3 regions of the Pectobacterium sp. 1950-15 genome follow, and region 2 is predicted to be linked to each of the others. Evidence: predicted binding sites of a transcription regulator. Region 2 holds the regulator's gene; each other region holds the start of a gene.

The links. The regulator CRP, encoded in region 2, controls carbon source genes, mostly activating them, when cyclic AMP is high. The targets are predictions, from matches to a motif close to ATGTGANNNNNNTCACAT.
Region 1: a site for CRP is predicted at 1,866-1,883, ahead of WCT94_RS09580 (iron-containing alcohol dehydrogenase). Genes of this name have one in related genera too.
Region 3: a site for CRP is predicted at 2,182-2,199, ahead of WCT94_RS14660 (6-phosphofructokinase). Genes of this name have one in related genera too.

The regions. Positions count from the first base shown of each region.
Region 1 covers NZ_JBBBQR010000006.1:232,710-243,385, reverse strand. Annotated here, with positions in the region: gene WCT94_RS09585 (dihydrodipicolinate synthase family protein) at 1-360, opposite strand, end outside; gene WCT94_RS09580 (iron-containing alcohol dehydrogenase) at 569-1,705, opposite strand; gene dtnK (D-threonate kinase) at 1,942-3,270, shown strand; gene WCT94_RS09570 (D-threonate 4-phosphate dehydrogenase) at 3,263-4,243, shown strand; gene WCT94_RS09565 (DeoR/GlpR family DNA-binding transcription regulator) at 4,393-5,208, shown strand; gene WCT94_RS09560 (metal ABC transporter substrate-binding protein) at 5,277-6,155, opposite strand; gene WCT94_RS09555 (metal ABC transporter permease) at 6,196-7,050, opposite strand; gene WCT94_RS09550 (metal ABC transporter ATP-binding protein) at 7,047-7,757, opposite strand; gene WCT94_RS09545 (metallophosphoesterase family protein) at 8,318-10,141, opposite strand; gene WCT94_RS09540 (BadF/BadG/BcrA/BcrD ATPase family protein) at 10,167-10,676, opposite strand, start outside.
Region 2 covers NZ_JBBBQR010000008.1:213,993-224,668, forward strand. Annotated here, with positions in the region: gene WCT94_RS11540 (aminodeoxychorismate synthase component II) at 351-926, shown strand; gene argD (bifunctional acetylornithine/succinyldiaminopimelate transaminase) at 1,046-2,272, shown strand; gene crp (cAMP-activated global transcriptional regulator CRP) at 2,463-3,095, opposite strand; gene WCT94_RS11555 (OsmC family protein) at 3,469-3,876, shown strand; gene WCT94_RS11560 (phosphoribulokinase) at 3,990-4,859, opposite strand; gene WCT94_RS11565 (YheU family protein) at 4,985-5,221, opposite strand; gene WCT94_RS11570 (hydrolase) at 5,223-6,227, opposite strand; gene WCT94_RS11575 (LysE family translocator) at 6,334-6,936, shown strand; gene WCT94_RS11580 (5-bromo-4-chloroindolyl phosphate hydrolysis family protein) at 7,017-8,030, opposite strand; gene WCT94_RS11585 (toxic anion resistance protein) at 8,065-9,249, opposite strand; gene WCT94_RS11590 (ABC transporter ATP-binding protein) at 9,473-10,676, opposite strand, start outside.
Region 3 covers NZ_JBBBQR010000012.1:117,994-128,669, reverse strand. Annotated here, with positions in the region: gene WCT94_RS14670 (PTS sugar transporter subunit IIC) at 1-818, opposite strand, end outside; gene WCT94_RS14665 (PTS sugar transporter subunit IIB) at 832-1,125, opposite strand; gene WCT94_RS14660 (6-phosphofructokinase) at 1,136-2,116, opposite strand; gene WCT94_RS14655 (D-amino acid dehydrogenase) at 2,602-3,855, shown strand; gene WCT94_RS14650 (multidrug effflux MFS transporter) at 3,907-5,109, opposite strand; gene WCT94_RS14645 (hemerythrin domain-containing protein) at 5,297-5,707, opposite strand; gene WCT94_RS14640 (YeaH/YhbH family protein) at 5,864-7,138, opposite strand; gene yeaG (protein kinase YeaG) at 7,175-9,109, opposite strand; gene WCT94_RS14630 (MipA/OmpV family protein) at 9,565-10,314, shown strand; gene WCT94_RS14625 (aldo/keto reductase) at 10,451-10,676, shown strand, end outside.

The sequences.
Region 1 (10,676 bases), on a different contig from region 2:
GTGGGCGATCAGTTCTTCCTGTTTGAGTGGGATGAAATACGGGGTGATGACCGAAACGGCATCAACACCCAGTGCGGCAATGCGCTTGCCGAGCTTGATAGTTTCCCGCGTGGATATTTCACCGATGTGGCCGACAACCGGCACTTTTCCGGCGACTTCATCAACGCAGGTTTCAGTAACGGCGACTTTTTCATCGGTGTGCAGTACGAAAAACTCACCGTTGGTGCCGTTACAAAAAATACCGTTGCCGTAGCGCATCTGGCGCTGCACCTGAAGGCGCATGGCTGCGGGGTTAAATTCGCCCTGGTTATCAAACGGCGTGACGATGGCGGTCAGGACGCCGGTAATGTTTTTACTCATTGTTCTTCCTCGTGACACGTAATCAAAAAGATGAAAACTTAAAATCGTTCTATTCAAAACCGCGCTGTTTAAAGCCTAATGCTGTTCACTTAAGCCCGTTTTTAGGGGAAACACAGTGGGAGGTTCCCGCAGGGACGCCTCACCTCTGTGGTCGCCCCGTGTATCTCTATGCCTAAACGAACGAAATAAGCTGTTTAGAGCCGCGCTTTTAAAACAGAGTCAGATAAACCTCACGAACATCGTCGGCGCTGACCTGTGTCGGCACGTTTTTCATCAGGCGCTGAACCTGTAACGCGGCATCAACCAGATAGGGCAGGTGGTCTTTTTCCACGCCGAGCTGCTGCAAGGTGTTGGGCAGGTTTAGGCGTTTAACCAATTCGCTGAAATAGGTCACCAGCGCCTGTGCTTTTTCCGCGGTACTCAGCGTCAAATCGGCATCCGGCAGCAGGTCATACGCCTGTGCGAATTTGTCCTGTGCGGCGTCCTGCACGAAACGCATGCAAGGGGCGAGCAGGATGGCGTTTGCCACGCCGTGCGGAATGTGGTACTTGCCGCCCAGCGGGTAAGACATGGCGTGAACCAGATGCGTACCAGAGTGGGCAATGGCGGCACCGCCGTAGTAGGACGCCCACAGCATGTTCAGCTTGGCTTCCATGTTGCTCGGCTCGCGCACGGAGGTTTCGAGGTTGGCAAACAGCTTTTTCAGGCCAATCAGCGCGTAGTTGTCGCTGACCGGGTTGGCAATCGTTGAGGTGAAACACTCAATCAGGTGGCAGAGCGCATCAATACCCGTTGAAGCGGCGATATGTGACGGCATGCTGATGGTCAGTTCCGGCACCAGCGCAACGTAGTCCGGCAGCATCACTGGCGTAATAATGCCGACTTTGGTCTCTTTTTCCGGGATTGCCAAAATGGCATTCGGCGTGGCTTCTGAGCCGGTTCCTGCGGTGGTCGGGATGAGCAGGGATGTCGTGCGGCGCGTCGGTTTTTCCCCTGCCAGCAGGCTATCCAGCGTGACGGTGTCATCGCCCGCGCACAGTACGGAAAGCAGTTTGGCGACATCCAGCACGCTACCGCCACCGACGCCGATCACCAGATCGGTCTGGGTTTGTGTGAGCTGGCTCAGTATCTGGGCAACGTCGTGCTGGCTTGGCTCGGCAGGAACATTATCAACCAACAGCACCTGCGGAACGGCTTGCTTAACTTGTGCGATCAGCGCCTGAACGTCAGGCAGCCCGACGATGTTTTTGTCGGTGACAAATAAAACGTGCTGTTTCCCTGCCAACAGGTGACTAATGTCCTGAAGTACCCGGTAACCGCTGAGGATAGTGCTATTGATGTTCATGCTTATTACCTTGCCTTTTCTCTTTCGCCAGAGCGTTATCGCTATGATGATAATGGTTGCGATGGTGATTACTTTCAGTCAAATGACGCGGCTCTCATCACGTCTAAACGCCATTTGCCACATCGTGGTGATAATTTATAGGTGAAATTCCTTTTAAATAATTTGATATTGCTCACATATAATCAAACGTGATTCAATATAATCATTATCAGGTAATCATGAACCGGGGATGGAGTATGTCAAACGTGCAGCAATCAGCAGAACAGGTATTAGTGGTCGCTGATGACTTTACGGGTGCCAATGATGCGGGCGTCGGTTTGGCGCAGCATGGCGCGCGGGTTAGCGTCGTCTTTGACGTTAATAAACTGCATGCGGATTTACTGGGCGATGCGGTGGTGATCAACACCGATAGCCGTGCGGCGCGTAGCGACGTAGCGTCTCAACGTACCGCAGAAGCGGTTGCGGCCTGGCAGGCAGTAGGTGGCCAAGGCTGGATTATCAAGAAGATTGACTCGACGCTGCGTGGAAATCTGGGGGCGGAGATCGCTGCGGCGCTGTCTGCGGCAGCCGTGCCCGTTGCGCTGATTGCTGCCGCGTCGCCGACGCTGGGACGCGTGACCCGCAAAGGTGAGGTCTGGGTGAATGCTCGTCTGCTTACCGACACGGAATTTGCCAGCGATCCCAAAACGCCGGTGGCCTCAGCTTCTATCGCGGCCCGTTTGGCCGAGCAAACCGCGTTACCGGTGGCGGAAATACACCTTGATGACGTCCGTCAGGCCAATTTAGCCCAGCGTTTACAGCAGTTGGCGGACGAGGGCGTACGTCTGATTATTCTGGATACGGATGTGCAGGACGATCTGGCGCATATCGTTGACGCTGCCAGGGCGTTGCCGTTTCGTCCCTTGCTGGTCGGCTCGGCTGGCCTGAGCGAAGCGCTGGCGAACGCGCAGGATTTTACGCGCAAAACGGAGAAGCCGCTGCTGGCTGTCATTGGGTCAATGAGCGATATCGCTCAAAAACAGATTGCGGCCGCCAGACTGCGCAGCGATGTCTCGCTGGTTGAGATCGATATCAGCGCGCTCTTTTCACCCCATTCATCCACCGTCATGGCATCCCAGTGTGAGGAGGCGGTGACGGCGCTGATGAACGGCCACCATTGCATTATTCGTACCTGTCACAACGAAAATCAGCGCTTCGAAATCGATGCGCGGTGCCAGCAGCTTGGGCTTAGCCGACAGCAGCTTGGCGAAACGATCAGCCACTATCTGGGGGAACTTACGCGCAGCATTGTTCAGGCGCTAGACAGCCTGACAGCGGACAGGACTAACCGGCGCCTGCCGGGTGGGCTGTATTTATCCGGTGGTGACATTGCGATTGCTGTGGCAACCGCACTGGGCGCGACCGGCTTTCAGATTAAGGGGCAAATCGCATCCTGTGTGCCCTGGGGATACCTGCTGAACAGCGTTGTCGGCACGACCCCTGTGATGACTAAAGCGGGGGGTTTTGGCAACGAAACTACTTTGCTCGACGTTTTACGTTTTATTGAGGAGAAGGTCAGTGAGTAAAATTATTGCGGTAACGATGGGTGACCCGGCAGGGATTGGACCGGAAATTATTATCAAGTCTCTGGCCGAAGGCGAGCTTTCCGGCGCGTCTGCCGTGGTGGTGGGCTGCGTACAGACGATGCGACGTATTCTGGCGCTGAATGTGGTGCCAGCCGTAGAGCTGAAAATCATTGATAAGCCGGCTGACGCGGTCTTCGCGCCGGGCGTCATTAACATCATTGATGAGCCGCTGGAAGATCCTCAGGCGCTGGAGCCTGGTGTCGTTCAGGCACAGGCGGGCGATTTGGCTTATCGCTGCATCAAGAAAGCGACTGCGCTGGCAATGGCGGGTGAAGTCCACGCGATTGCGACCGCGCCGCTGAATAAAGAAGCGCTGCACTCTGCGGGGCATATTTATCCGGGTCACACCGAGCTACTGGCGAAACTGACCAACAGCCGCGACTATGCGATGGTGCTGTATACCGATAAGTTGAAGGTTATCCATGTTTCAACGCACATCGCGCTGCGTAAATTCCTGGATACGCTGAACCGCGATCGTGTGGAAACGGTGATCGACATGGCGGATGTCTTCCTCAAACGCGTCGGTTTTACCCACCCGCGTATTGCCGTTGCCGGGGTTAACCCGCATGCGGGCGAAAATGGCCTGTTTGGTGACGAAGAGATCACAATCGTGTCGCCATCGGTTGAAGCTATGAAGGCCAAAGGCATTGATGTTTATGGCCCGTGCCCGCCGGATACCGTCTATTTGCAGGCGTATGAAGGCCAGTACGATATGGTCGTGGCGATGTATCACGATCAGGGACACATTCCGCTCAAGCTGCTGGGTTTCTATGATGGGGTGAATATCACTGCCGGATTGCCGTTCATCCGCACCTCTGCTGACCACGGCACGGCGTTTGATATTGCCTGGACAGGAAAAGCGAAGTCCGAAAGTATGGCGATCTCCATCCAGCTCGCGATGCAACTGGCCTGATTGGCGGTAACTTATCACCGTTGATGCATGGGTTTTGTAAGCGAATAAAACGCGATACAGCGCGCATTGCAGGATATCTTCCTTCCCGCGTTCGGGAAGGTTTCTGGTATCCTGCAACCAACAATTTACAGTAACTTTATGACAGCAAGATGGATATCGCCGTGGATCCTACATTAACCGATGCTTTCCGCATGAGCGGGGATAAAGTAAGAGGCCAGAGCCGTCTTGATCAGATTATGGATTATCTGAAAAGCCATAATCTGGTGACGGTAGATGAGTTGGTGTCTGTGATCGACGCTTCCCCAGCGACGATCCGCCGTGATTTAATCAAGTTGGATGAGCAGGGCGTGATTAGTCGCAGTCATGGCGGCGTAACGCTCAATCGTTTTATTCCTTCCCAACCGACCACGAATGAAAAATTACAGCGCAGCCTTCAGGAAAAGCAGGCGATAGCGCGCTATGCCGCAACGCTGGTCAAACCGGGTAGTGCGGTGGTGCTGGATGCAGGAACGACCATGCTGGAACTGGCGCGTCACCTGACGCATTTGCCGCTGCGCGTGATTACTGCCGATTTGCAAATTGCGCTGTTCCTGTCTGAGTTTAAGCAGATCGAAGTGACGATTATCGGTGGGCGTATTGATGACAGCAGCCAGTCCTGTATTGGTGAGCACGGTCGTCGCCTGTTACGCAGCATTTACCCCGATATCGCGTTTATCAGCTGCAACTCGTGGAGCCTGGATAAAGGGATCACCACGCCGACGGAAGAAAAAGCGGGCGTGAAGCAAGATCTCGGCGTAAATGCCAGCCGCCGGATACTGCTGGCGGACAGCAGTAAATATGGCGCCTATTCGCTGTTCTGCGTGACGCCGCTGTCTGAACTGACCGATATCATCACCGACAGTGCGCTCGCGTCCGAGGTGCAGGAGCAACTGAAAGGTAAAACATTCAATCTAACGCTGGTGTAAGCGAGGTGAGGTGCCATCCGTGGCGCTGTCTTTCCTTTTCCCCTGTGTGCTGACTAAATCTTACGTATCTACTTCATGCTGGCCGCGAGGGTATCGACGTTGTGCTTAAACGCGGCCGTATAGGTTGCGGCAGGGCCGGAGGCGTCGGTCAGGGCTTCCGGGTACAGTTCACCACCGGGCTGGGCGCCGCTGGCATCGGCAATTTGTTTCACCAGACGTGCGTCGGTCTGGTTTTCAATGAAGTAGCTTTTCACTTTCTCTTGTTTGATTTGCTTAATCAGTGAGGCCACTTTTTTGCTGCTGGCTTCCGATTCGGTCGAGTAGCCCACCGGTGACAGGAACTTCACGCCGTAGGCCTGGCTGAAATAGCCAAACGCGTCATGGCTGGTTAGCACCTTACGTTTTTCTGGCGGAATAGCGGCAAAGGTTTTCTTCGCGTAGCTGTCCAGCTCCTGTAGCTGCTTGATATAGGCTTCGCCCTGTTGACGATAGTAATCGGCATTCGCTGGGTCGGCTTTCACCAGCGCGTTGACGATATTGTGCGCGTAGATCACGCCGTTGCTCATGCTGTTCCAGACATGGGGATCGGTTTCCGTTTTGCCGTCTTCCACCATGGTGCGGGTTTCAATCCCGTTTGAGGCCGTAATCACGTCGCCATGATAGCCGGATGCGGTGACCAGCCGATCGATCCACCCTTCCAGCCCCAGCCCGTTAACGAAAACCAGATCGGCGTGAGCCAGCATTTTGCTGTCTTTCGGCGAGGGTTCAAACTCATGCGGATCGCCATTGGGCTTCACCATATCGGTCACGGTCACATGATCGCCACCGATATGGCTGACCATATCGCCAAGTACGGAAAAGCTGGCAACCACATCAAGATTCTTTGCCATCGCCAGTGGGCTAAGCAGCAGGCCGGATAACGCAATAGCTAACAGTGAACGTTTCATTTTTCCCTCACAGAAAGTTGCAGATAACGAGATTCATCGGTCAACGACGCTGGCGTAACAGCCCACCGTTGTGACCAACACAAACCGAGAAACAGAAAAACAGTGTAATCGTCAGGATGATGGCAGGCCCGGCGGGCAGCTCGGCATAGTAAGACCACAGCAGGCCGATCAGGCTGGCGGCCATTCCTTGCAGCACTGCAATGCCGAGCATGACGGGCAGACGCTGCGTCCAGAAGCGTGCGCTGGCGGCAGGTAGCATCATCATGCCGACCGTCATCAGTGTGCCTAGCAGCTGGAACCCGGCGACCAGATTCAGCACCACCAGCGACAGAAATAGGCCATGGATCAACGCCCGATAGCGGCCTGAACTGATGCGCAGGAAGGTCACATCAAACGATTCAATCACCAGCGCCCGATAGATCACAGCCAGCACCAGCAAAGAGGTCGATCCGATCAGCGCAATGTCGATCAGCGCGGCGCGATCCACTGCGAGGATCGACCCGAACAGCACATGCAGCAGATCGACGCTGGAGCCGCGCAGTGACACCAACGTGACGCCGAGCGCCAGCGAGCCGAGGTAAAACCCGGCAAAGCTGGCGTCCTCTTTTAATTCCGTGTGGCGGGTGACGAAGCCGGAGAGCATGGCGACGGCCAGTCCGGCGATAAAGCCGCCGATTCCCATCGCCAGCAGCGACATCCCGGAGATGAGATAGCCGATGGCGACACCGGGTAAGACCGCGTGCGACAATGCATCGCCAATCAGGCTCATGCGCCGCAGCAGCAGGAAACAGCCCAGCGGCGCGGCGCTTAGCGTGATGACCAGACAGCCGACCAGCGCACGACGCATAAAACCGAATTCGGCAAAAGGAGAGGTGATCAGGTGAAATAACATCATGACGTGACGATCCTGAGCGTTGGCGTATCGCTGTCGGCCTTGCGCAGGCTATGTAGTATGGGCTGAGCATCTCCCCAGCGATGGCCGTCCGGAGTGAGATGCAAGATGTTCGGGAAGTGCTGACCGACCAGTTCCAAGTCGTGCAACACGGCCAGAATGGTTCTTCCTTCGGCGTGAAGCTGCTCGATTGTCTGTAAAAGCGCCTGCGTGGTTTGGCTATCGATGCCGGTAAAAGGTTCATCCAGCAGAATGATGGGAGCCTGTGTCAGCAGTAGCCGCGCGAAGAGCACGCGCTGTAGCTGCCCACCGGACAGGACGCCAATATGCCGATCGGCGAAGTCCGCCATGGAGACGGCGTCGAGCGCATCGGTCGCTTTTCGATGCCAGTTGGCGTTGATACTCCGCAGCAAGCCGCGATGGGGCAATGACCCCATGAGTACCAGATCGCGTACGCTGATAGGGAACTGCCGATCGAATTCAGAGAGCTGCGGCAAATAGCCGATGGCATTATCTTTGCTGTCATCGCCGAGGCGGAATGAGCCGGAAAGCGGTGGCAGCAGGCCAGCCAGCGTTTTCAGCAATGTGGATTTTCCGCAGCCGTTTGCGCCGATAATCGCCGTCAGCGAACCCTGATGGAAACATCCGCTGATTGTCGCGAGAGGCGGCTGACGACGATAGCCAACGGCCAGTTCCTGTAGGGCAATCATGGCAACACCACCGCCCACCCGACCAATAGCCACAACAGCACCAACAGCAGGGAAACCAGTAACACGCGCTTAAGCGCGGAGAGGGAGTAAAAACTTGTCATTATCATCGGTAAAAAGCTAATTTGTTATATTATAACATACCGATTTTTATCGATGACGATAGGGGTAATAGGTAAGAAAGTATGTAAGGGGATAGGGGAGCTTTGGTGTGATTGCTGACAGGTATGGGGGGATTTCGTGCGCATCGAGCACTGTCCTCTTCATGCTACGTCGTAGCACGCGCCCGACATAGGGGGCTACGCCAGCCCCCTATGAACCCCGGCTTTTGGCGGAAATTATGCCGCTAACGCGGTTCCTTCGGTGCCCATGCCCGCTTTTCGAGCCGCCAGTGACGCGTTCCCGACGCGGCACTGGCTTTCGCGGCGTCCATGCCGCTCACTCGGCGTTCATGTTCACCTCAGCATAATTTTTTACGCCGTGAAGAGAAGACCCGTGAGCATGTGAGTTGGCTCAGTTTTATCTCCAGTGTGGCGCACGAAGCCGCCCCGAAAGAGAAAATCTTATACTGTTAGGAAATTCCCCTGCATATCAACCATAAAGCGAGTGGCAGGCTCATCGTTGATGTAACCAGCGAGGATTTTTAGCATCAGGCCGAAGCGGTATTGCAGGCTGTCCGGCGGCAGTGTGGCCGTTGGCGTGTAGGCCGCCAGCAGGGCGCGGTACTGCTTCACCCGCGCTGCCGGAATATCCTGCCAGGCGAGATCGCTGCCGTTGCGCAGGCAATACCAGTCGGTCACCAGCGTGAGCAGTGAAATATCCTGTAACCCATCTGTGCCTGCTACCGCCTTTGGTTTGCGCTCAGCGGCGTCAGGCAGCGTTTTGGCGCTGAGTGGATCCTGCTGCTGGGCGATCCACAGCAGATCGCCGCAGTTCAGCGTATTGATGAGAGGCGATAAATCTTCCGGCCAGTCTTTCACCAGAAAACGCTGGCGTACCAGCAGCGCCAGATGATGGTGCAGGAAGTCGTAGTAATCGCGGCTTTTCAGAATGTCGCCCAGCGGCTCACCGGTGCGCTCCAGCTCTTTCTGATAAAACGGGAACAGATGGTTGAACTGTGGCACGTTGCGCAGAACCAGCGTGTCGATATCGACGCGATCGCCATGCAGCGTCGCCAGTTTCATCGCGGGCGGGTAGGCGGCCAGCGACGGCACCGCGACATTCACCAGAGTCCCTTGTGAACCGCGATACACGCCGGTGTCGTTGACGTGCAGGTGGCCGCTGAAGTGCAGGCGGATTCCGGCCGCCAGCGCCTGTTCGGCGACCTCCGGTCGCGGCGTGCGCTTAATGAAGCTGTTGCTGCCAAACAGCTGTTTTTCGTCCTCCACCGTGCCGTCTAGGAAATCGACCAGCGGATAGTGTGAGAACACCAGCAGCTTCTTATTCTGCGCTTTCGCCCGCTGTACCACCGATTTCACCCACGGCAGCATGAACGGTTTCTCGGTCAGCAAGGCGTTCCAGCCCGTGTTGCTGCTGGTGGAATAGCCTTCAATCCCTTCACGTTTCTCTGGGCCGTCTTTGACCTGATACACGTTGGCATCGATGGAAAGCAGCCACAGTCCCGCTTCCGGCTCCACCAGATAGGACGCGTCCACAATGTCCCACTGTTTGCTGCCGTCCGGTGAACGGGCGAGATACTGGCGTTTACTGAGTTCGTCACTGTCGCCAAACGGCGTTTCCCAGTGCAGGAAGTCGTCGCGTTTAAAGAAACCAAACGGCTTCATCAGCGGCAGGCCGCGTTCATAGCCGAGTGCCTGCATCTTAGCCGTAACAATCAGCGACTGCGCGTCGCCAAGCTTAACGCCGGGCTTGCTGCTCAGCATGGTGCTGCTGCCGTCGGCGTTGAGCATTCTTTGCCAGGAGTCATCACCCTGTGGACGATTGACATCGTGGTTGCCCGGCGTGGCGAAGAAGCGCATGCCGTGGCGCTGTTCATACTGCGTCAGGATGGCGGCAATGCCTTCAACGGTAGGCTGTTGGCCGTCATCAGAATAATCGCCGGACAGCACCACGTATTTCACCTGCTGTTTTGCCAGTTCGTCCAGCGCGGCGAGCAGCGCAAAGTAGGGCTCATTGAAGATACGGGTCGAATTCACCGAATCTTTCAGGGTGCGAATGGTCAGCTTCTTTCCGGTCTGCGCATCGGGCAGGCCGTCAAAATCGTAGTTGCCGTAGATATTGTGGACGTGGACATCCGAAATAATGGCAATGCGCAGCGGACTGGCGGTCGCTGAGGATTCGGCGTTGGCGTGAAAAAAACCGCCAGCCAGCGTAATGGCGCTGCCTGCACCGAGCTTGACGAAGGTTCTGCGAGTGAGTGATGTCATTGATGTCTCCGGCATTATTTATTTTTTATAACGGATGGCTGTATAACGCATAATCATGACAGGCAATCAATCGTGCGCCGTCGAGCGCATCGCCCATCGGGGCGGCGAGTTGGGATTGCCACTCGTCCGGCAGCCAGGGACGAATATGTAAGCCGATGCTGCCCATGAGCGATAAGCGAGGTGTGGCATGGCGCGCCACGGCGGCTAACAGCAGGCTGATTTCGCTGGCCGTCTGCGCCAGCAGCGCGTGAGAAACGGCATCATTCTGCTGAGCGCAGTCAAATACGTGGCGGGCGAACTGCGCATAATCGCCTGGTTTCGCCTGCTGGCTAAATGTCTGTAGCGCGTCGAGCGTGTTGGCAGCCTGCGCGTGCGCTGAGCTGGCGGAAAAGAAATCGTCGATACGCTGACTGAGCGCAGACGGCGCGCACCAGCCTTGCAGCACATTATAGGTGTGTTGCAGCGCCGCCAGCCCAAGCCGTGCGCCGCTACCCTGATCGGAAATCGGGAATTCATGGCCGCCATAGGCGGTAAT
Region 2 (10,676 bases):
GATCGCCGTCAAAAGTTAAAAATAAATATCGATTATAAAAATAACATCGTGGTTTTTTTATGCCCGTAGAAAAAAACTTAATTAATTCATAAGGAATTTTTGGTTATTATTTTTTTTGTTAAAAATGATTTCAAAGAAATCGTTTTCTATAGGAATGAATAATAAATATTACCTATTAATAAAGATGCTTATTACAGAAATAAATCATTTATGATCGGTATAATTATTATCGTGCTAATTTATTGCGTAGGGATAGCGCGCCTTTTATCTTTGCTGGCGACAAGGTCTGGGTGCCTGGCACGAATTTCATGTATGTTAGTACGGCTTTCCTGACTAACTGTGCAATAAATATGCTACTGATTATCGATAACTACGATTCCTTTACCTACAACCTTTACCAATACTTTTGTGAGCTTGGCGCACAGGTCGTGGTGAAGCGTAATGATGAACTGACGCTGCGTGAGATTGAACAGCTTGCGCCTGAGCGATTGGTGATTTCACCGGGTCCTTGCACGCCGGATGAGGCGGGCATTTCACTGACTGCAATTCGTTACTTTGCCGATAAATTGCCTATTCTGGGCGTGTGTCTTGGCCATCAGGCGATGGGGCAGACGTTCGGCGCGCGTGTGGTGCGGGCACGGCAGGTTATGCATGGGAAAACCTCTGCGATTGCGCACAGCAATACAGGGGTTTTTGCGGGGCTCGCTCAGCCCTTGACGGTGACTCGCTATCATTCACTTATCATTGATGCAGCTTCGCTACCCGATTGCTTTGAGGTTACAGCCTGGAGCGAACATGAAGGCAAGCGAGATGAGATTATGGGGATCCGTCATCGCTCACTGCCGCTTGAAGGCGTGCAGTTTCACCCAGAGAGTATTCTTAGCCAGCAAGGGCATCAGCTTTTGGATAATTTCCTTAAAATTTAGCTATATAGAAAGTTATTCTCTCTAGTAGCCGATTTAATATTGCCTGTAATTGATTTTTTATGCATATTTATTGACTATATTTTCATTCTAACGTGATGGATAGCAGAGTGAGGCAGCAAATGGCAGCAGAGCAGAAAGCAGTGACACGGGATACTCACGATAAAGTGATTTTGCCGGTTTATGCACCCGCGAAATTTGTACCAGTGAAAGGTAAAGGGAGTCGCGTCTGGGATCAGGACGGCCGTGAGTATATCGATTTCTCCGGTGGCATTGCGGTTACGGCACTGGGCCACTGCCATCCTGCACTGGTTAATGCATTGCAGCAGCAGGGTGAAAAACTGTGGCACACCAGCAATATTTTCACCAACGAACCTGCACTACGCCTCGCCAGCAAATTGATTGATGCCACTTTTGCCGATCGTGTGTTCTTTGTTAACTCCGGTGCTGAGGCTAACGAAGCCGCATTTAAACTGGCGCGTCACTATGCGGTTAAACGCCATAGCCCGTATAAAACCAAGATTATCGCCTTCTACAATGCGTTTCATGGTCGGACGCTGTTCACCGTCTCGGTTGGCGGACAGCCTAAATATGCCGATGGTTTCGGACCTAAGCCTGCGGATATTGTCCATGTTCCTTTCAACGATCTGGCTGCGGTCAAAGCAGTGATGGACGATCACACCTGCGCAGTCGTACTGGAGCCGATTCAGGGCGAGGGCGGTATTACGCCTGCTACGCCTGAGTTCTTGCAAGGCGTTCGCGATCTGTGCGATCAGCACAAGGCGCTGCTGGTATTTGATGAAGTGCAGAGTGGGATGGGGCGTACCGGTAAATTATTCAGCTACATGCACTACGGTATTACGCCGGATATTCTCACCACCGCTAAAGCGTTGGGCGGTGGATTCCCGATTAGCGCGATGCTGACGACGGAAGAAATCGCCTCTGTGATGACGGTTGGGGTACACGGCACCACTTATGGCGGCAACCCGCTGGCCTGTGCGGTGGCCGAAGCCGCGCTGGATATCATTAACACGCCGGAAGTGCTGTCAGGCGTGGCAGATCGGCACGATCGTTTTGTTAGTGAGCTTGAGAAAATTAACCAGCAGTACGCTGTATTCGAGCAGGTTCGCGGTATGGGGCTACTGCTGGGGGCAGAGCTGAAGCCGCAGTGGCATGGCCGCGCGGGCGAGTTTCTGGCTGCTGCAACAGCGCAGGGTCTGATGGTGCTGATGGCAGGGCCGAACGTCATCCGCTTTGTGCCGTCTTTGATCATTGATGAAGACGATATTGTGCAGGGGATGGCGAAGTTCGCCAAAGCCGTCGCACAGGTGGTTAACGCAGCGAACTGAGTTATTCTCTCAACGTTGCTGCGATGGCTGTAAGGTGGCGGGCAGGAAGCTCGCCATAAAAAAACGTAGGGAACGTTTTTCAACGTCGCTTGCGACGGCCCGTAGGGTGGCGAGCAGGACGCTCGCCATAAAAAAAAGCGTGAGGCCGAGGCTTCACGCTTTTTTATTGGTAGGGTACAGCGACAGGGATTTAGCGAGTGCCGTAAACGACAATCGTTTTACCGTGCGCAGAGATCAGGTTCTGGTCTTCTAACATTTTCAGAATGCGGCCCACGGTTTCACGCGAGCAGCCAACGATTTGCCCAATTTCCTGACGGGTAATTTTTATTTGCATGCCATCTGGATGCGTCATGGCATCAGGTTGTTTGGCCAGGTTGAGTAGGGTTTGGGCAATACGGCCGGTTACATCAAGGAAGGCGAGGTTGCCGACTTTCTCTGAGGTAACCTGGAGTCTGCTTGCCATTTGTGCAGACAGGCGCATGAGAATATCAGGGTTAACCTGGATGAGCTGGCGGAATTTTTTATAGGAGATTTCAGCCACTTCACAGGCGGTTTTTGCCCGCACCCAAGCGCTGCGTTCCTGACCTTCTTCAAACAGGCCGAGCTCGCCGATGAAATCGCCCTGATTGAGGTAGGAAAGAATCATTTCCTTGCCTTCTTCATCTTTGATTAGCACTGCGACAGAGCCTTTCACGATGTAGTAAAGCGTTTCTGCTTTTTCACCTTGGTGAATAAGCGTGCTCTTCGATGGATACTTGTGGATATGACAATGGGAAAGGAACCATTCGAGAGTTGGGTCTGTCTGCGGTTTGCCGAGAACCATTCGCTATCATCCTCTGTTGTAATTCACTGCGCAAATTACAGGGGTCAGAGTTCCCTGTACGGCGTGTTTAACTGCTAAAAAATAAAATTCAGTCTAGGCAGAATGACGTCAGGGAATATACTGGAACCACTGTACCCTTGATTTTCCGGTTGCTGCCTTGCTGCAACGTAAACGTGGCTGGGTATATCTGGCTACGTCATCATCTTCTTCGTTTCTGGCTTTGTCCAGAAAAGGTCTATTCTATTTTCGTTTTAACACAGCTTTAAGGACGTGTCTTGTGTTGTCTCGCTTCAGCATGACAAAGCTCTGATTAACGCTGGTTTTTGTACAGTAACGGTATAAATTTTCAAAAAATTTTTAGTGGAGAGGCACCATGCAGGCACGGGTAAAATGGGTTGAAGGCTTAACGTTTTTGGGCGAATCCGCATCAGGGCACCAGATCTTGATGGACGGCAATTCCGGCGATAAAGCGCCCAGTCCGATGGAAATGGTGTTGATGTCAGTGGGGGGATGCAGCGCGATTGATGTGGTGTCGATTCTGCAAAAAGGTCGTAACGATGTGGCGGATTGTGAAGTGAAATTGACGTCAGAGCGCCGGTCTGAAGCGCCGCGTTTATTTACCCATATTAATCTGCATTTTATCGTTACGGGGAAAGGGCTGACCGACAAAGCCGTCGAGCGCGCGGTCACTCTGTCTGCGGAAAAATACTGCTCTGTGGCACTGATGCTGGGCAAAGCCGTTGAGGTAACGCACAGCCACGAAATTAGAGTGTTGGAATAATCCCTCTCTCTGGGCACTAGTTCTGTTCACTTAAGCCTGTTATTAGGGGAAACACAGGGGGAGGTCCCCGTAGGGAGGCCTCATCCCTGTGGTCGCCCCGTGTCTCTCGATGCTTATTCGATGGTTTTCCCTTCCATTAACCGCTGCACCAGCGGTGCCATGATGAGCTCCATCGCCAGCCCCATTTTCCCGCCGGGAACGACCAACGTGTTGATGTGGGAGATAAATGAGCCCTGCAACATGGCGAGCAGATAGGGATAATCAATGTTATCCAACCCCTGAAAGTGAATCACGACGAAGCTTTCGTCCAGCGAGGGAATCGATTTAGCGGCGAACGGGTTGGAGGTGTCCACGGTAGGTACGCGCTGGAAGTTGATGTGCGTACGAGAGAACTGTGGGGTGATGTAGGTGATGTAGTCTTCCATTGAGCGGACGACGGAATCCATCACCGCTTCACGCGAGTGGCCGCGCTCATTAACGTCACGAATCAGCTTTTGAATCCATTCCAGGTTGACGATTGGCACCACGCCGACGAGCAGATCGACATGCTGTGCCACGTCGTTTTGCTCGGTGACTACGCCGCCGTGCAGCCCTTCATAAAACAGGATGTCGGTAGGTTCCGGCATCGGCTCCCACGGCGTGAATGTTCCGGGAACCTGATTATAGGGGATAGCTTCATCGTAAGTATGAAGGTATTTACGCGTCTGGCCGCGGCCGTGTAGGCCATATTCGATAAACGACTGTTCCAGCAGGCTGAAGTCATTCGCTTCCGGGCCGAAGTAGCTGATGTGGCGCCCTAAATCACGCGCTTTGCGAATCGCCATGTCCATTTCCGGGCGGGTATAGCGGTGAAAGCTATCGCCTTCCAACTGGGCGGCACGTAGGTCAAACTGCTGAAAAATCTTACGGAAGGCCAGACTGGTTGTCGTGGTTCCCGCCCCGCTGGAGCCGGTAACCGCAATGATCGGATGCTGATGTGACATAAGATGCGTAACTCCGTGATCGCGATGCCCGCATAGGCCGAGAGCCTGCGCGCATCCTCAAAAATGACGTAAGTTTTTATCATTGTTAGCATGTTTGGCGCATTCTTTCACGCCTTTCGGCATGCTCAATAGGGGGCATGCCCTCCGGCATTGAACTGGTCGCGCGGCATAATATTGAGGGTCTCATGTAACTCAGACCACACCAGCACCACCTCGCCCGACTTGAGCTGTCTGCGGATATCTTCCACTTTTTGCGCCAGCGACCGCTCCTGTTCGCCGTAATCGGTACCTTCCCGCAGGACGAAAGATTCGATGATGTTATCCAGCGTTTCTGGATCGAGCTGTTGCCAGGGAATAATCACGCTAGGGTTCCTGCGTCAAAGGGGAATCGGTGGCGTGGTCCAAAAATGGGCTAAGCCAGTTGGGAATGCGCTGTTCCAGCCACATTTCCGGTTTCATCAGCGTTCCACCGACGAAGCCGACATGCCCGCCGTGTTCTGTTAGCTGATATTCAATATTAGACGGTAACTGCGACAGATCGGGGATCACCTCTGACGTCATGAAAGGATCGTCCTTCGCATGGATGATGAGCAGCGGTTTACGTATCTGAGGCAATAGTGGCAGAGCGCTACAGCGTCGATAGTAGTCGGCGGCGTCGCGGAAGCCGTGGATACGCGACGTAATGACGTCATCAAACTCGCGTAACTGGCGGATGCGTTTCAGTTGCGGCAACTGAATCGGCAGCGTGTCCGGGTAGGCTGCCAGCTTGCGGCCGGCGTTTTGCTTCAGCAGTCGCAGCAGGTAGTGCTGATAGACGCGGGAGAAGCCTTGCTCCATGCGACGGCTACAGGGTTCGAGCATCAATGGCGCGGAAACAATGACGGCAGCAGAGAGAGAGCAGGATTCGCCTTGCTGCGCGAGCAGGTAGGCCAGCATATTGCCACCGAGGGACACGCCGATGGCGGCGGTAGGGGCCTCGCCCAACGTCTCCCGCATCCAGTGCAGAAAATAGCTGGCATCGCTGGTTTCGCCGGAGTGATAAATACGCTTCATCCGGTTGGGTTTCCCGCTGCACCCACGAAAATGCATGATGACGGCCAGCCAGCCGCGCTGTTGACAGGCATGCAGCAGGCCGTGGGCGTAGGGGCTATGAAAGCTACCTTCCAGCCCGTGAAACAGTACCACGCGCGGTTTGTGCCGTGCCTGTTCGGGCGCTTCGCTCCACGCCAGATCGACGAAATCACCGTCTGGTAACTCAAGCGGTTGCCAGACTGGCGAAAACTGCGCGTGACGGCGAATCAGACGCGGTAGTAGCGTTTGAAGATGCGGATTATGGGCGCCGCTCAGCGGACGAAACTGGTCATACATAAAGGATATAGAAATCTTGTTGTCGGCTCTTGTACGATCAATATCACACTGTTAGCTTCAATGCTGCCAGTTGGTACGATATTTGGGTCAGGAGCGCCCACAAATAATGGAACTGAGTTTATTTCTGTCGATGTTAGGTTTTTTGTGGGTGGCGGCCATCACGCCGGGGCCGAATAATATGCTGTTGACCACCTCGGGCGCGAATTTTGGTTTTATGCGTTCACTGTGGCTGATGATCGGCATCATGCTGGGCATGCAGAGCATTTTGCTGCTGGTGGCATTCGGTGTCGGTGGTTTGATTCTTATTTATCCTTCGCTGCACTTTATCCTGAAAGTCCTCGGTAGTGCCTATTTGCTCTGGCTGGCGTGGAAAATCGCCACGGCGGCTTACGAACGGCTGGAAACCTCCGTTGCGCCGCCCAAGCCGATCCGGCTTTACCAAGGGTGGTTGCTGCAATTCCTGAACCCGAAAGCGTGGCTCATGGCGCTGGGCGCGGTTGCCAGCTTTAGTCTGGCGGGCGACGGTTATAACCAGTCTGTGATCGCGATAAGCATCGGGATTGTACTGGTGAATTTGGTGTCCGGTGTTATCTGGCTCGGATTTGGCACGATGATTGGGCGACTGCTGCGCAGTAAGAAAGCGTGGATTATCTTTAATGTGTCGATGGGCCTGCTGACCGCCGCCTGCGTGCTATTGATTTGGCATTAATACTGGTGTGATAACGTCGCGAGCGGTGTTTTGCTCGCGACTTAGCCACTACGCTGCAAGTAGCATGCTACCGATGGGATTTATTTATAACCATCTGTTTTTAATAAATTATTAACCATGTTAAGTTCGGCATCAAAATCCAGTGTATCGTTCTCCAGCAGCCGTGCATGTTGCTGTTGAAAAGCGGACCCCAACGCTTTCAGCGCGGTAATATTCTTCAGCAGAAAATCGTCTGATTTACCGTGTTTCTCTAATTGGGTGGAGAGTCTGACAAATTCGCCTGCTACTTTCTCTACAGCGGGAAGATAACGATTAAGAAATGCCGTGCCTGGCTCCACATCCTTGGGATCTTCCTTCATACACGTGACAATAAGCTGTCCGTACTCAACGATAATTTTCAGTTCGTCGAGAAGCTCGGTGGGGAGCTTCTGTAAGTTTTGCAACCGTGCGATACGGCTCTCAAACGTAATCGCTTTCTGGATAGGTGGTGTAATAATGACCGGTGAAGGTTGAGGCGACATAGGTGTTGGTGCCGGAATGGGTGTTTTGGGTTGGTTTTTCCTTATTTTGAAAAACGTTTTTCCTTGGTAATGGCACATCGCACCTAGCACAATGCACGTGGCGAAGGCCGTATTATAGAAAGGGTGTTCACCAAATTTATGTGAATCGGTATAGCCCATTATGATGATGAAAACGAGAAGAAACTGGATAATTGTATCGAGACGAGGATGAGAAATCTCGGAGCATGCTTTGATTATCCACCACGCTGCGGCAATCCAGCCCAAAACGAATATGGCATCTTGCGTAATGAACCAAATCACGCCAACCAGAAGTGGCCAAATCATATCAACCTGGCGTTGGGTAATGGCGTACCACAGTAAAATTAAACTGAAAGTATTCACCATGAAAACGGTGCCTTGAACGTTTTCGTCCGCCATGAGGACTGGATATAATTTATTTAGAAACACCATAGTAATCATCGCAGAGACGATCAAAACAGCGCAGACTAATCCCCAGAGTTTAAATAGCGTCAGGCACAAACGACCTAGTTTCTTTTGCCATCCCTCATCTGGAGGGGAAGATGCATTTTGCATATTCAACGAAGACCACTTAGCAAAACGAAATGATTTATGCAGAACGTTGCTGCATCGCGTGTTGTTGGTTTGCTGCAATCTCGGCCAGACGCGTTCTTAGCTCTGTTTCCATTGTGCCCAATTCTTTCTCTACATCAGCGCGACGTACTCTGGCGTCATTGGCAATCGTGACGGTTTCTTCGATGGTGTTCAGAAGGCGGCTTTGCACTTCACGTAAGGTTTCGATGTCCACAATCGAGCGTTCGACTTCCCGCGCGGTTTCAACGGTGCCGAGCTGGAGCATTTCTGCATTTCTTCTCAGCATGGCATTGGTGGTATCAGAGACTTCTTTTTGCAGTTTTGCCGATTTGCGCTGTGAATGCAGCGTTATTGCCATCACGATCTGACTTTTCCACAACGGGATCGTGGAGAGAATGCTGCTCTGAATTTTCTCGGCGAGCGACTGGCTATTACTTTGCATCAAACGAATTTGAGGCGCGGTTTGGATCGCGATGGTGCGGGACATCATCAGATCGTGCAGGCGTCTTTCAAAGCGCTGTATGTTGCTCACTAAGTCGCGCACGTACTGCATATCCATCGGGTCGTTAGTGCGCTGTGCTTTTTCCTGTGCGGCGGTCAGATCGCCAGACTGAATCGCTGCCAATTTCTGTTTACCGGCAATGATATGCAGCGTGATTTGTTGAAAATACTCGCGGTTGCGTATGAAGAGCTGTTCCAGCGTGGAGATATTACGCAAGAGCTCCATCATGGCGCTTTCGAGTTTTTTAGAAACGGTATCAACCTGCTGTGCCAGCGTTTGATATTCCAGCAGCGTACGTTGGATGGTGCTGAACAGTTTTCCTATCAATGGGAAGGAGGCAAGGAAGCTTTGTTTAGTGTCAAACACGGTGAGGTCGACCGACTTTACCTTCATCAGCAGATCTGTCAGCTGTTCACCAATCACGCCCGCATCTTTTGCTCTGACTTCCTGCATTAAAGATTCTGAAAAACGCGAAATATTGCCCATGGTATTTGCGGCGTAAGAGATGGACAGCATCGGGTCAGTAATATCAATTTTATTGACCAGCACCGATACTTCGCTTTTCTCCTGCTCGCTAAGCTGCGACAGGTTGAGCTCAGATAACGCATCGCTTGCGGTTAGGGTGACGGCGTTGTTGCCAGAAGCGGTGAACGTAGCAGAGAAAGCGTCTGTAGAAACAGACGGCGTATTTTCCATCATAAATGTTGTCCTTGCCTTATTGTTAGGCCGTTTTATGCCCTGCGGCCTTCAATGTCAGTGAATAGGTAAGTGTGTAGAAATCAGTAGATTAATCGCGAAATATTACCTTGGGAAAATATTACGCTCAATGCGCTTTATCATCACTTGTTGAGATAATGTCGTGAGAGGGAAAGAAAAAGTGGGAAAGCGAGCGGGGGGCGCCCGCTCGGATGGGTAAATGTATTTACTCGCTCTGCATCATCTGCTCTAGCTGTTCCTGCGCGTCCAGCCAGGACAGCTCTGTTTCTTCCAGCTCGATTTTGACTTTGGTTTGTTGTTGCAGGCAGTCGGTGAGTTCGGCCTTGCGGCTGATGTCATAGATTGCGCTGTCCGCCAGTCGGGCTTCAAGTGTTGCCAGCGTTTCTCCCAGCTTTTCCATCTGTTGTTCAAGCTTGGTGATTTGTTTACGCAGCGGTTGGGTTTGCGTTCTCAACTCAGCTTCGCGACGTTTCTGATCTTTTCTGCCCTGCGCGCTGTTGGCGGCATTCTCTTTTGGTGTTTCAGCCGCCGCATTTTCCTGACGTTGCAGGCCGACCAGCCACTGTTGGTAATCTTCCAAATCGCCGTCGAACGGTTCTACTTTCTGGTCGTGTACCAGATAAAGATCGTCGGTGGTCGAACGGATCAGATGTCGATCGTGCGAAACGACAACCAGCGCGCCTTCAAAATCGATTAACGCTTCGGTCAACGCCTGGCGCATATCCAGATCGAGGTGGTTGGTCGGTTCGTCGAGCAACAGGAGGTTCGGGCGCTGCCAGACGATCAGCGCCAGCACCAGACGGGCTTTTTCGCCTCCAGAGAAGCGCTCGGTGATCTCGGTGACTTTGTCGCCCTGAAAACCGAAGCCGCCGAGGTAGTCGCGCAGCTGCTGTTCCGTTTCCCGCTCTGCCAGGCGCACCAGATGTTGCAAGGGTGACTCATCCGCACGCAGAAACTCTAACTGATGCTGGGCGAAGTAACCGAGCTTCACGCCCTTCGCCAGCCCGATTTCGCCTTGCAGCGGGGCAAGCGTGCCAGCAAGCAATTTGATTAGCGTGGATTTACCCGCACCGTTATGGCCGAGCAGCCCGATGCGCGAACCCGGCACTAAATTGAGTTTAATCGATTCCAGAATCAGCTTGTCGCCATAGCCTGCGCTGACCTTTTCCATCTTCATTAATGGATTGGGCAGCGATTCCGGGGCGCGAAAACTGAAGCGGAAAGGGTTATCGACATGCGCTGGCGCAATCAGCTCCATGCGTTCCAGCATTTTGATCCGACTTTGCGCCTGCTTGGCTTTGGTCGCTTTCGCACGGAAGCGGTCAATATAGTGTTGCAGATGCGCGACGCGTTCCTGCTGGTGTTCATAGAGCGACTGCTGCTGTGCAAGACGGGTGGCGCGCTGGCGT
Region 3 (10,676 bases), on a different contig from region 2:
ACAAACACCCCTGCGACAAATTGCATGGACTGCATGAAGGAATACATCAGATAGTTAACGCCGTTGGCATATTGCGCGATATAGGCCGGCCCAGCCGCCACGGCCGGGATGAGGTACATCGGTACCATAACCACGGCCATTGACAGGTAGGTATCCTGCAAGAACTTGAAGTTATCGGGTAGCGTTAAATCCTCGGTAGATTTGGAGTTTTTACCGACTACGCGGGCGACAGCAGCCTGTACCAGATACCCGATGGTACAAAAATGCCCGAGTGCCACATCATCAGAATTCGTGATTTTACGTACAATGGGTTGTGCTAGCGCGGGCATCAGCACCGCCATAATGCCGCCAAATATGCCTCCGGTGAGGATCAGTGTTGCGCCGGTTAAACCCGATTTATAGCCGATCACGGTACCGATTGTTGCCATCCACAGCAGGGCTTGCCCGGTCAGGAAGATATATTTAAAGGGAGTAATGCGCGCAATAAGGATGTTGACCGCAAAGATCACCATAAGCGTCAATGCCACTTCTGACCCGAGTTCGCGGTTGGCCAGCCCGGCGATGGCAGCAACATCGGTGATGTAGCCTGTCATGCCAAAACCCTGAGTAAAGATGCTATTCAAATACGTCAGGGTGTCGACGATGATGTTAATCCCCGCCATCATGATGAGGAAACCTAGCAGGGTCTTGAACGTTCCTTCTGCAATTTTGCCGACTGATTTTTTCTGTAGAACCAAACCAATCATGGCGATCAGTGCGATTAATATGGATGCCTGGCCTAATAAATCTTTCACAATGAAATTGATAACGGTGTTCATTTTTCACCTCATGTTATTTATGAGCCTGAATATACGCTAAGATTTTTTCTTCTATTTCGTCTTTGTCGGTCAATTTATTAAGAATGATGATTCTTTTTTTCTCATCCTCATTGGCATCACTAGTCAGAATATCCGCAAATATTTTCTGCGTTAAAATGACGTCATAACGGAAGGCAGAGGCTTCTGAAATCGTGGTGTGATTTATTTCTGCATCAATGCCCAGTTTTTTTAGTACGGATTTGGCACTCATTTCGATAGCGAAACTGGAGCCTAATCCACAGCCGCATACGCAAAGAACTTTCAACATAATAATGGCCTCATATAAGATGATGAGCTTTCGCGAGCTTATAAAAATGACTTTCTACATCGACTAAGCGGCGTTCGGACTCCTCTAAGTCGATGGGAATAGCTTTGTTGTTGTTATTAATAATAATGATTTTATTTGTCAGCCCAGTGTTGATACACCGAACGACTTCCTCTGCTAAAAGGGTGCCCTGAATAATTTCTTCCCCGGTGGGCGCGCCATTTCGTAAACCATATCCCAAAATAGTCTTTCGGATACGGATTCCAATTTTGTGCTCTAGCTTCTTGATAATGGTGTCGATCGCGCCCTGAAAGCCGGGTGTATATTCCTGGGTATAGCCTTCAGAGCATAAAATAATCACGCTGTTCTGTTCTGTAATCTTCTCCCGAATACATTGTGATAACGTATCCATGTCCCAGGGCGATTCTGGAATAAGCGCAATATCAGCATTGCTTTTCAACGCTGCCTGTAATGTTAATTCCCCGCAATAACCGCCCAGCAGTTCAATCATGAATACTCGGCCTTGTAATCCCCGACCCGTATTACGTAACTTTTCTACTTCACTCATTACCTGTTCGCAGGCGGTAGAAAAACCAATTGTGTAGCTATTGCCTGAAATATCATTATCAATCGTCATTCCTACACCGTAGCAATGAACACCGTAGTGGCTGAGCTTCTTGAGGAATTGGAAGGATCCATCTCCTCCAGCCATGATGAGCGCATCGAGTTTTTGTTTTTGTATATTTTTGACGATTTTCTCATAATCAGATTTTCTGCATTTTCCGGCTCTTCTCCCTGACGTCATCAACGGCATTGATGAGATGGAATAATCAACCAGATCGCGGCGAGTAATCGCTTTGCAGCAATTGTCGATAAGGCCATTAATTCCACCATCAAAAATAACGATGTCAGCATCTGTCATTCTGTTCACCTGAAAGATGAAGTTATTTATTCCGCTAACATCGCCGCCACTAATGACTAATCCAATTTTCATCGTTGACCTCTGAAATATGAATAATTATCGTGTGAACACAATGTTATTAAACTGATAAAGCATTTTTTTGATGAATATCGCAATTTTGTATTTAATTACGGGGTTTCGCAGCTTGACAGGGATGAATAGGGATGGGTTTCTGTGATGGTTATCATGATTTTAAAATGTGCGATTGGGCTAACATCTTCATTCATTTGAGTTTTAACATTTTCGTCTTTTTTATCTTTTCTGCCGTTTCTTCCTAAAAAACGAATGCCTATTTTGTGAATGGTTTCACAGTTATTTCGTTACCAACGTCCTGGAGAAGCTTGCTTGAGGTGAGAAGTAACAATAGATAAATGCTATCGTTGAGACGGGTGACAATTCCTTCCCAAATGCTAGAGTAGTCTCCAGTTTCACCTGTTACCTAGTGTTTTATTCCATTAAATAAACAGTTTTCTAGCAGATTAGACGGTCTTTAGCGGAGAGAAAGGGAGAGCGGTAGCATGCGGGTTGTGATTCTGGGAAGTGGCGTAGTTGGCGTGAGTACCGCCTGGTATCTTGCGCAGGCAGGGCATGATGTCACCGTTATCGACAGGCAACCGGAGCCCGCGTTAGAAACCAGCGCCGGTAATGCCGGGCAGATTTCTCCCGGCTATGCTGCGCCCTGGGCGGCGCCGGGAATACCGCTGAAAGCGATCAAATGGATGTTTCAGCGCCATGCGCCGCTGGCTATCCGGCCCGATTTCACGGCCGCGCAGTTGTGCTGGATGTGGCAAATGTTGCTCAATTGCGATGCGCGCCACTATAAGACCAATAAAGCGCGGATGGTGCGTCTGGCGGAGTACAGCCGTGATTGTTTGCAACAGCTGCGGCGAGATACCGGTATTCAGTACGAAGGTCGGCAAGGCGGGACGCTGCAACTGTTCCGTACCGAACAGCAATATGACAATGCAACTCGGGATATCGCCGTGCTGGAAGAAGCTGGCGTGCCATATCAACTGCTGACGCGTCATGAGCTGGCCTCCGTTGAACCTGCGCTGGCGAATGTGGCGGAGAAACTGACCGGCGGGCTGCGCTTACCGCATGATGAGACAGGGGACTGTCAACTGTTCACTCGTCAACTGGCGGTGATGGCTGCCGATGCGGGCGTCACCTTTAAGCTGGGACGTAACGTCCGCCAACTACGGGTGGAAGGCCAAAACGTAACGGGCGTTCAGTGTGATGACGAGATGATCGTGGCGGACGCCTATGTGATGGCCTGCGGTTCCTATTCTACGGGGCTACTGCGCCAGTGGTTCGACATTCCGGTTTATCCGCTGAAAGGCTATTCACTGACGATCCCGCTGGCGGATGATGCCTCCGCGCCAGTTTCTACCGTGCTGGATGAAACCTACAAAGTGGCAATCACGCGTTTCGATCGTCGCATCCGCGTTGGAGGAATGGCTGAGGTGGTGGGCTTCAACACCGATCTGAATCCTAAACGGCGTGAGACGTTGGAGATGGTCGTGCGCGATCTGTATCCCCATTGTGGTCCGATTGAACAAGCGACATTCTGGACGGGGCTGCGTCCGATGACGCCAGACGGCACGCCGCTGGTGGGGCGTTCTCCGCTGAAAAATCTGTATCTGAATACCGGGCATGGCACGTTAGGCTGGACGATGGCCTGCGGGTCAGGAAAGGTACTGGCAGATATTCTGTCGAACAAATCACCGGAGATTGAGACCGATGATTTGTCCGTGGAAAGATACGTGCGTTAGTATCGCTGTGCTGTTTTTGAACTCATTAATGTTTTGAACATCACCGAGATTTTACTCAGTGCGGGGCAGTGATGTAATGCTGCCCTTGTGGTGCCGCGTGAGCAGGCGGGCGCGTATTGCCAACAGTGCGGCACAGAGCATCACCAGCGCCAGCGATATCTTTGATGGCAGAGGGAGCGCCATCGCAATTAACCCCAGCGCCGCACCGCCTGCCATTTGCACGAATCCTACCATCGCCGACGCAATCCCCGCCTCATTCGAATAAGGCTCCAGCGCATAGCTGGTGGAGGGCCCGATCAAAAATGCCAGACCGGCGCAGGCCAGCGCGACGGGCAGCATGTAAGTCGGCCAGGTGTTTTGCAGCGTTTCAGGTAAGAGCACGACACCACCAAGCAGCGAAAGGAAACCCGCGCCCATCAGCAGGCTACCTACAGCGAGACAGCGTGGTCGGCCGACTTTGCGGATAATGCGGTTCGCAAAAAAGCTGACCAGCATGATCCAAAAGCCGTTTGCGCCGAAGGCAATCGAAAATTCAAGCGGCGTCAGCTGTGCTTGATTCATCAGCACCACAGGGGAAAAAGTGACGTAGGTTAACGCCATCCCCATTGCGCCTGCGTTGACTGACGCGAACCCTAGAAAGTGGCGATCGGATAACAGACGTGCGTATTGGCGCAGCGGCAAGCCGTGTACGGGCAGCGTCGAGTCCGGGCGCGTCTCAGGCAGAAAACGGATAACGAGTGCCAGAACCAGAATGCTGTAGCCTGCGAGGAACCAGAAGGGAGCGCGCCAGCCGAAAGCTTCAGCCAACAGACCGCCCAATAGCGGCGCCAGCGCTGGCACAATATTCAGCGTGCCGTTGAGAAAACCATAGGTTCTGGCGGCATCGTCGCCGTTTAGCTTGTCACGGACGCTGCTGAAAATGGCAACGGCGGTGCAGCAGACAGCCATACCCTGAAAAAGGCGTGAAAGAACAAATAGCGTAGCGCTGGTCGCCAGCGCGGCCATGATGGCTCCGATGATATAGATAATCACGCCAGCCAACGCCATCGGGCGACGACCGTACTTGTCGACCAGCGGCCCAGCCAGAAGCTGGCCTAATCCCATGATCAGAATAAACAGAGCGACGGTGGATTGAATCAGCGATTCAGGGCTGTTTAGCGCCACGGCGATGGCAGGAATAAGCGGCAAATAGATGTCGATACCCAGAGGGCCGAGCAGAACCAGGGTCAGTAAAATCAGAACAAATCGTTGCATAACAAAAACAGAAATCTACGTTTTATGGGGTCGATAGGGTAATGCGCACGCGGGCGGAAAGAAAGTGTTATCTTTGTGACATTGTCACGCTAATGTGACGAAAAAGGGCGTTGTAAGGCCGAATGAACGGGGCGGAGTTGTTGTCTGTCAGCGTTCTCCGCCCTGTAGCCAGGTGTGCTTAATCTACTCAGGCCGTTTCAATGCGGGGATAAAAATCATGGTTCTCCCGCTGCATACGCTCGTAGACCTTCCGCAATACGTGATTGGCATCTGCCCGGAAATCCCGGTCATGACCCATCAACTGTGAAGCCGTATTCCAGCGACGGGAAAAGGCATCGTAATCGGCGGCAATGGTTTGCATTTCATCCTGATAATGCTGGCTCATTTTCGTTAACTGTTCATCACCGCTGCGCTGAAGCGAAGGGTAAAGTACGCGATCTTCTGCGGACAGGTGCAATTTGATGGTGGAACTCATGGCGACGATGGCGCGGGCGATGTCAGCGGCATTCTCCGTCACGCCAGCCCGAGATAGCTGGCGCAGGGTATCAATGCTTTCGAGTATCTCGGTGTGCTGGTGTTTGAATTTATCAATGTTCATAAGTGATTCTCTGTGCAGGTATAATGTCATTTATAATACATGCATTTTAAATGCATGTTTATAAAAAAATGCGCAGAGAAAGAAAATCAGCCAGCTAACTGTTGATCATCAATGACTATCATCATCAACGGCTAACAGATAACTGGCTGGGTATGGCTAATGCCCTACGGTTTGTTTACGGAAAAGTTCACGGAAGACAGGGTAGATATCATCCTGATCGCGAATATGCTGCATAGCGAAATTATCGAATGTATCGCGCAGCGTTTCATATTCGCGCCAGAGCGTCTGGTGTGAACGTCGGGTGATCTCAATATAGCTGTAGTAGCGCACCATCGGCAGAAGCTGATTCGCCAGAATCTGGTGGCACAGCGGGGAATCATCAGCCCAGTTATCGCCATCCGACGCCTGTGCCGCATAGATATTCCACTGTGACGGATCGTAGCGCTCGCGTACGACTTCCTCCATCAGCTTTAACGCACTGGAGACAATGGTGCCACCGGTTTCCTGAGAGTAGAAGAACTCTTGTTCATCGACCTCTTTTGCCTGCGTGTGATGGCGAATATAGACAACGTCCACGTTTTTGTAATTTCTGCTGAGGAACAGATACAGCAGAATATAAAAGCGCTTCGCCATGTCTTTTGTCGCCTGATCCATGGAGCCGGATACGTCCATCAAACAAAACATCACGGCCTGGCTCGATGGTTCGGCCCGGCGCTCGTAGTTCTTGTAGCGAAGGTCAAACGTATCGATAAACGGCACGCGTGCAATTTTCTGGCGCAGTTCGGTAATTTCCTGCCGCAGCCGTTCCTCTTCCAGCAATTGTGCGGGCTCGGTATGCGCCAGCTGTTCCAGCGACTCTTCCAGCTCATGCAGCGTCCGGCGTTTACCCGCCGTCATCGCCATACGGCGTGCCAGCGAGTTTTGCAGCGACCGTACTACGCTGATATTGGCGGGAACGCCGTTAGCGGTGTAGCCAGCGCGGTGTGTTTTGTACTCGGTCATCTGCCGATGCTGGGTTTTCTTCAGGTTAGGCAGCGCCAGATCTTCAAACAGCAGATCCAGATATTCGTCTTTGGAGATCTGAAAGACAAACTCATCCTCGCCTTCGCCATCTTTACTGGCATCCCCCTGACCGGAACCACCGCCGCCACCTCCTTGTGGCCGCTCGATTTTGTCGTTCTGTACGAAGTGATCGTTGCCCGGGTGGACGCGGTGGCGGCGTCCTCCACGGCCCTGATGGAACATCGGTTCGTTGATGTCTGCATTGGGGATCGACACTGACTCCCCGCTTTCGATGTCGGTCACCGAACGCTTATTAATGGCCTCGGAAATCGACTGTTTTATTTGCGACTTATAGCGGCGCAAAAAGCGTTGGCGGTTCACCGTGCTTTTGTTTTTGCCGTTTAGCCGTCGATCAATAAAATAGGCCATGTTTCCCCCAAACGCTGTTGCCAGCATCGTGCGTCATTATGATGATTTCCTCACCCGCAGATACCATTCGCACAGCAAACGTACCTGTTTCCGGGTGTAGCCTTTCTCCATCATACGATCGACGAAGTCATCATGTTTTTTCTGTTCATCCGTTGAGGTTTTGGTATTAAACGAAATCACTGGCAGCAGCTCTTCGGTGTTGGAGAACATTTTCTTCTCAATGACCGTGCGCAGTTTTTCATAACTGGTCCAGTTTGGATTCCGGCCGCTATTATTGGCACGGGCGCGCAGGACAAAGTTGACGATCTCGTTACGGAAGTCTTTAGGGTTGCTGATACCCGCAGGCTTCTCGATTTTTTCCAGCTCGGCGTTTAGCGATTCACGGTCAAACAGTTGGCCGGTATCCGGGTCACGGTACTCCTGATCCTGAATCCAGAAATCCGCATAGGTAACATAACGGTCAAAAATGTTCTGGCCGTATTCGGAATAGGATTCGAGATAGGCGGTCTGGATCTCTTTACCGATAAACTCCGCGTATTTCGGCGTCAGATAGCCTTTCAGGTGCTCCAGATACTTCTCTGCCTGCTCTTGTGGGAACTGTTCGCGCTCGATCTGCTGTTCCAGTACGTAGAACAGGTGTACCGGGTTAGCCGCGACTTCACTGTGATCGAAGTTAAAGACACGTGACAGAATCTTGAACGCGAAGCGGGTCGACAGGCCGTTCATCCCTTCATCTACGCCTGCGTAGTCGCGGTACTCCTGATAGGATTTCGCCTTCGGATCGGTATCTTTCAGGCTTTCCCCGTCATAAACCCGCATCTTGGAATAGATGCTGGAGTTTTCGGGGTCTTTCAGGCGCGACAGAATGGAGAAGCGAGCCAGCGTTTCCAGCGTGCCGGGGGCGCAAGGCGCATGCGTCAGCTCACTGTGGTTAAGCAGCTTGTCGTAAATTTTGACCTCTTCGGATACGCGCAGGCAGTACGGCACCTTCACGATATACACACGGTCAAGAAACGCCTCATTGTTCTTGTTGTTACGGAATTGCACCCATTCGGATTCATTGGAGTGCGCCAGAATAATCCCGTTGAACGGCAGGGCAGCAATACCTTCCGTCCCGTTGTAGTTGCCTTCCTGTGTCGCGGTCAGCAACGGGTGGAGCACCTTGATCGGCGCTTTGAACATCTCGACGAATTCCATAATGCCCTGATTCGCACGGCACAATGCGCCAGAGTAACCGTAGGCATCAGGATCGTTCTGGGCATAATGCTCCAGCTTGCGGATATCGACCTTGCCGACCAGCGCTGAAATATCCTGATTGTTCTCATCGCCGGGTTCGGTTTTCGCGATCCCGACCTGCGCCAGAATCGATGGCCATACTTTGACGACTTTGAATTTGGAAATGTCTCCACCAAATTCCTGCAGGCGTTTGGCTGCCCACGGTGACATGATGGTGCCGAGATAGCGCCGTGGAATGGCGTACTCTTTTTCGAGTATTGCGGCATCTTCCAACGGGTTGAACAGGCAGAGCGGGTGATCATTCACCGGACTGCGCTCGCCGTTGGCACTGAGGATGTAAATCGGTACACGTTGCATCAGCGCTTTCAAGCGTTCGGCCAGAGAGGATTTCCCGCCGCCGACCGGCCCCAACAGATACAGGATCTGTTTCTTCTCTTCTAACCCCTGCGCGGCATGTTTCAGGTAAGAAACAATTTGTTCGATGGCCTCTTCCATACCGTAAAATTCTTCAAAAGCCGGATAGCGAGCAATCACCCGGTTCGAGAATAGGCGCGACATTCGTGATTCTTGGGCGGTATCCACCATTACAGGCTCACCGATAGCCGTTAACAATCGTTCAGCGGCGTTCGCATAAGCATTGCGATCCTGCTGACAGATGGTAAGGAATTCCTGCAGAGTGAACTCTTCGTCCTTGGCAGCGTCGTAGCGCTGGCGGTAGTGATCAAATATGTTCATAGCGATGCCCGTCCTTCGTCGATTAGCACAGATTAAGAGAGCGCGTGGAATATATGCCTATTAATGTATTGCCCTCCGAAAGAAGAAATCTCCTGAGTCCAGCAACCCTTATGCCAACTTGTTGCGTCAGGGCGTCGTGATTTTATTCATGCCTGCTGGTCAGGGAGACGTCACCTTCTGTATTAAAGCGTAGTTTGCATCCGTAAAATTTCCTCTAGTCCACAGACGTATTTTTAAGATATTTCAAGGACTCACTTTCAGGAAAATCCGTGTACCATTATAGAGAATAGGCGCTCAGCCTTAAGGACACTGCCTATTACCGACGTTAGCGCACGTAAAACCTATCGAATAGTTAGGTTATTCGTTAAGGTTATTTTTATATAACCTGAACGCGAACGTGTGTAATTGGCTTATCATGTTTCATGATATTTATCTGTAATAGGAAATAGAAAACTGTGAAAAAACCTCAACTATGTATGCTGGCCGCACTGATTTCTGGTGCTGTGCTCCTGCCTTCAGCCTATGCCGCAGATGTCTCTCTGGGCCTTGGCGCTGCGGGTTCAACGTCTGTATACCGTGGTGTTGATAATGACGTTTATCCGCTTCCTGTACTGAATTATGAAAGTGAAAATTTTTATTTCCGCGGGCTGGGTGGTGGATACTACCTGTGGAATGACGGCGCAAATCGTCTCTCTTTAACGGCTTACTACCTGCCTTTAGGGTTTAAACCGGGAGATAGCGACGATCTGCGTATGAAGCAGTTAGATAAACGCCGCGGTACGCTGATGGCGGGCGCGGCCTACCGTCATATCGCCGACTGGGGCGAAATCCGTACCGTACTGGCAGGCGACACGCTGGATTACAGCAACGGTTTTGCGTGGGATACCGCTTACCTTTACCGTTTCTCAATGGGCGATTTGAGCATCACCCCAGGTATTGGTGCGACCTGGTTTAGTGAAAACATGAACCAGTATTACTACGGCGTGAGTGCGCAAGAATCTGCGCGTTCTGGTTTTAACCAATACAGCCCTGGTGATGGCTGGGCGCCGTACCTTGAACTGAGCGCCGGTTATCAGATTAACCAAAGCTGGAGTGCCTGGGCGGTGGGTCGTTACACGCGTTTGTCTGACGAAATGAAGGACAGCCCGATTGTCGATAGTAACCACAGCATTTTAATGAGCGCAGGTGTCAGCTATCGCTTCTGATGCTTTTCGTGAGCATGGTGCATTTGCCGTACAATAATGGGGTGATATCACCCCATTTGCACGTTTATGGTGCGCAGAATGCCATGTTAGGTTGACGACAAACACGTTACGTTGACGGTAAACAAGGGAGAAGCGCGTGACAAAAACGATTCGTTTTCCAGATGACACCTGCGTACCGGCGATCGGTCAGGGAACATGGTACATGGGTGAAGATGCCCGAATGAAGGCGCAGGAAGTGACGGCGCTGCAAGCGGGGATCGACCTTGGGTTAACGTTGATTGATACGGCCGAAATGTATGCGGACGGCAGGGCGGAAGGTGTGGTCGGTGAAGCAATACGCGGCCGTCGTGACAGCGTTTATC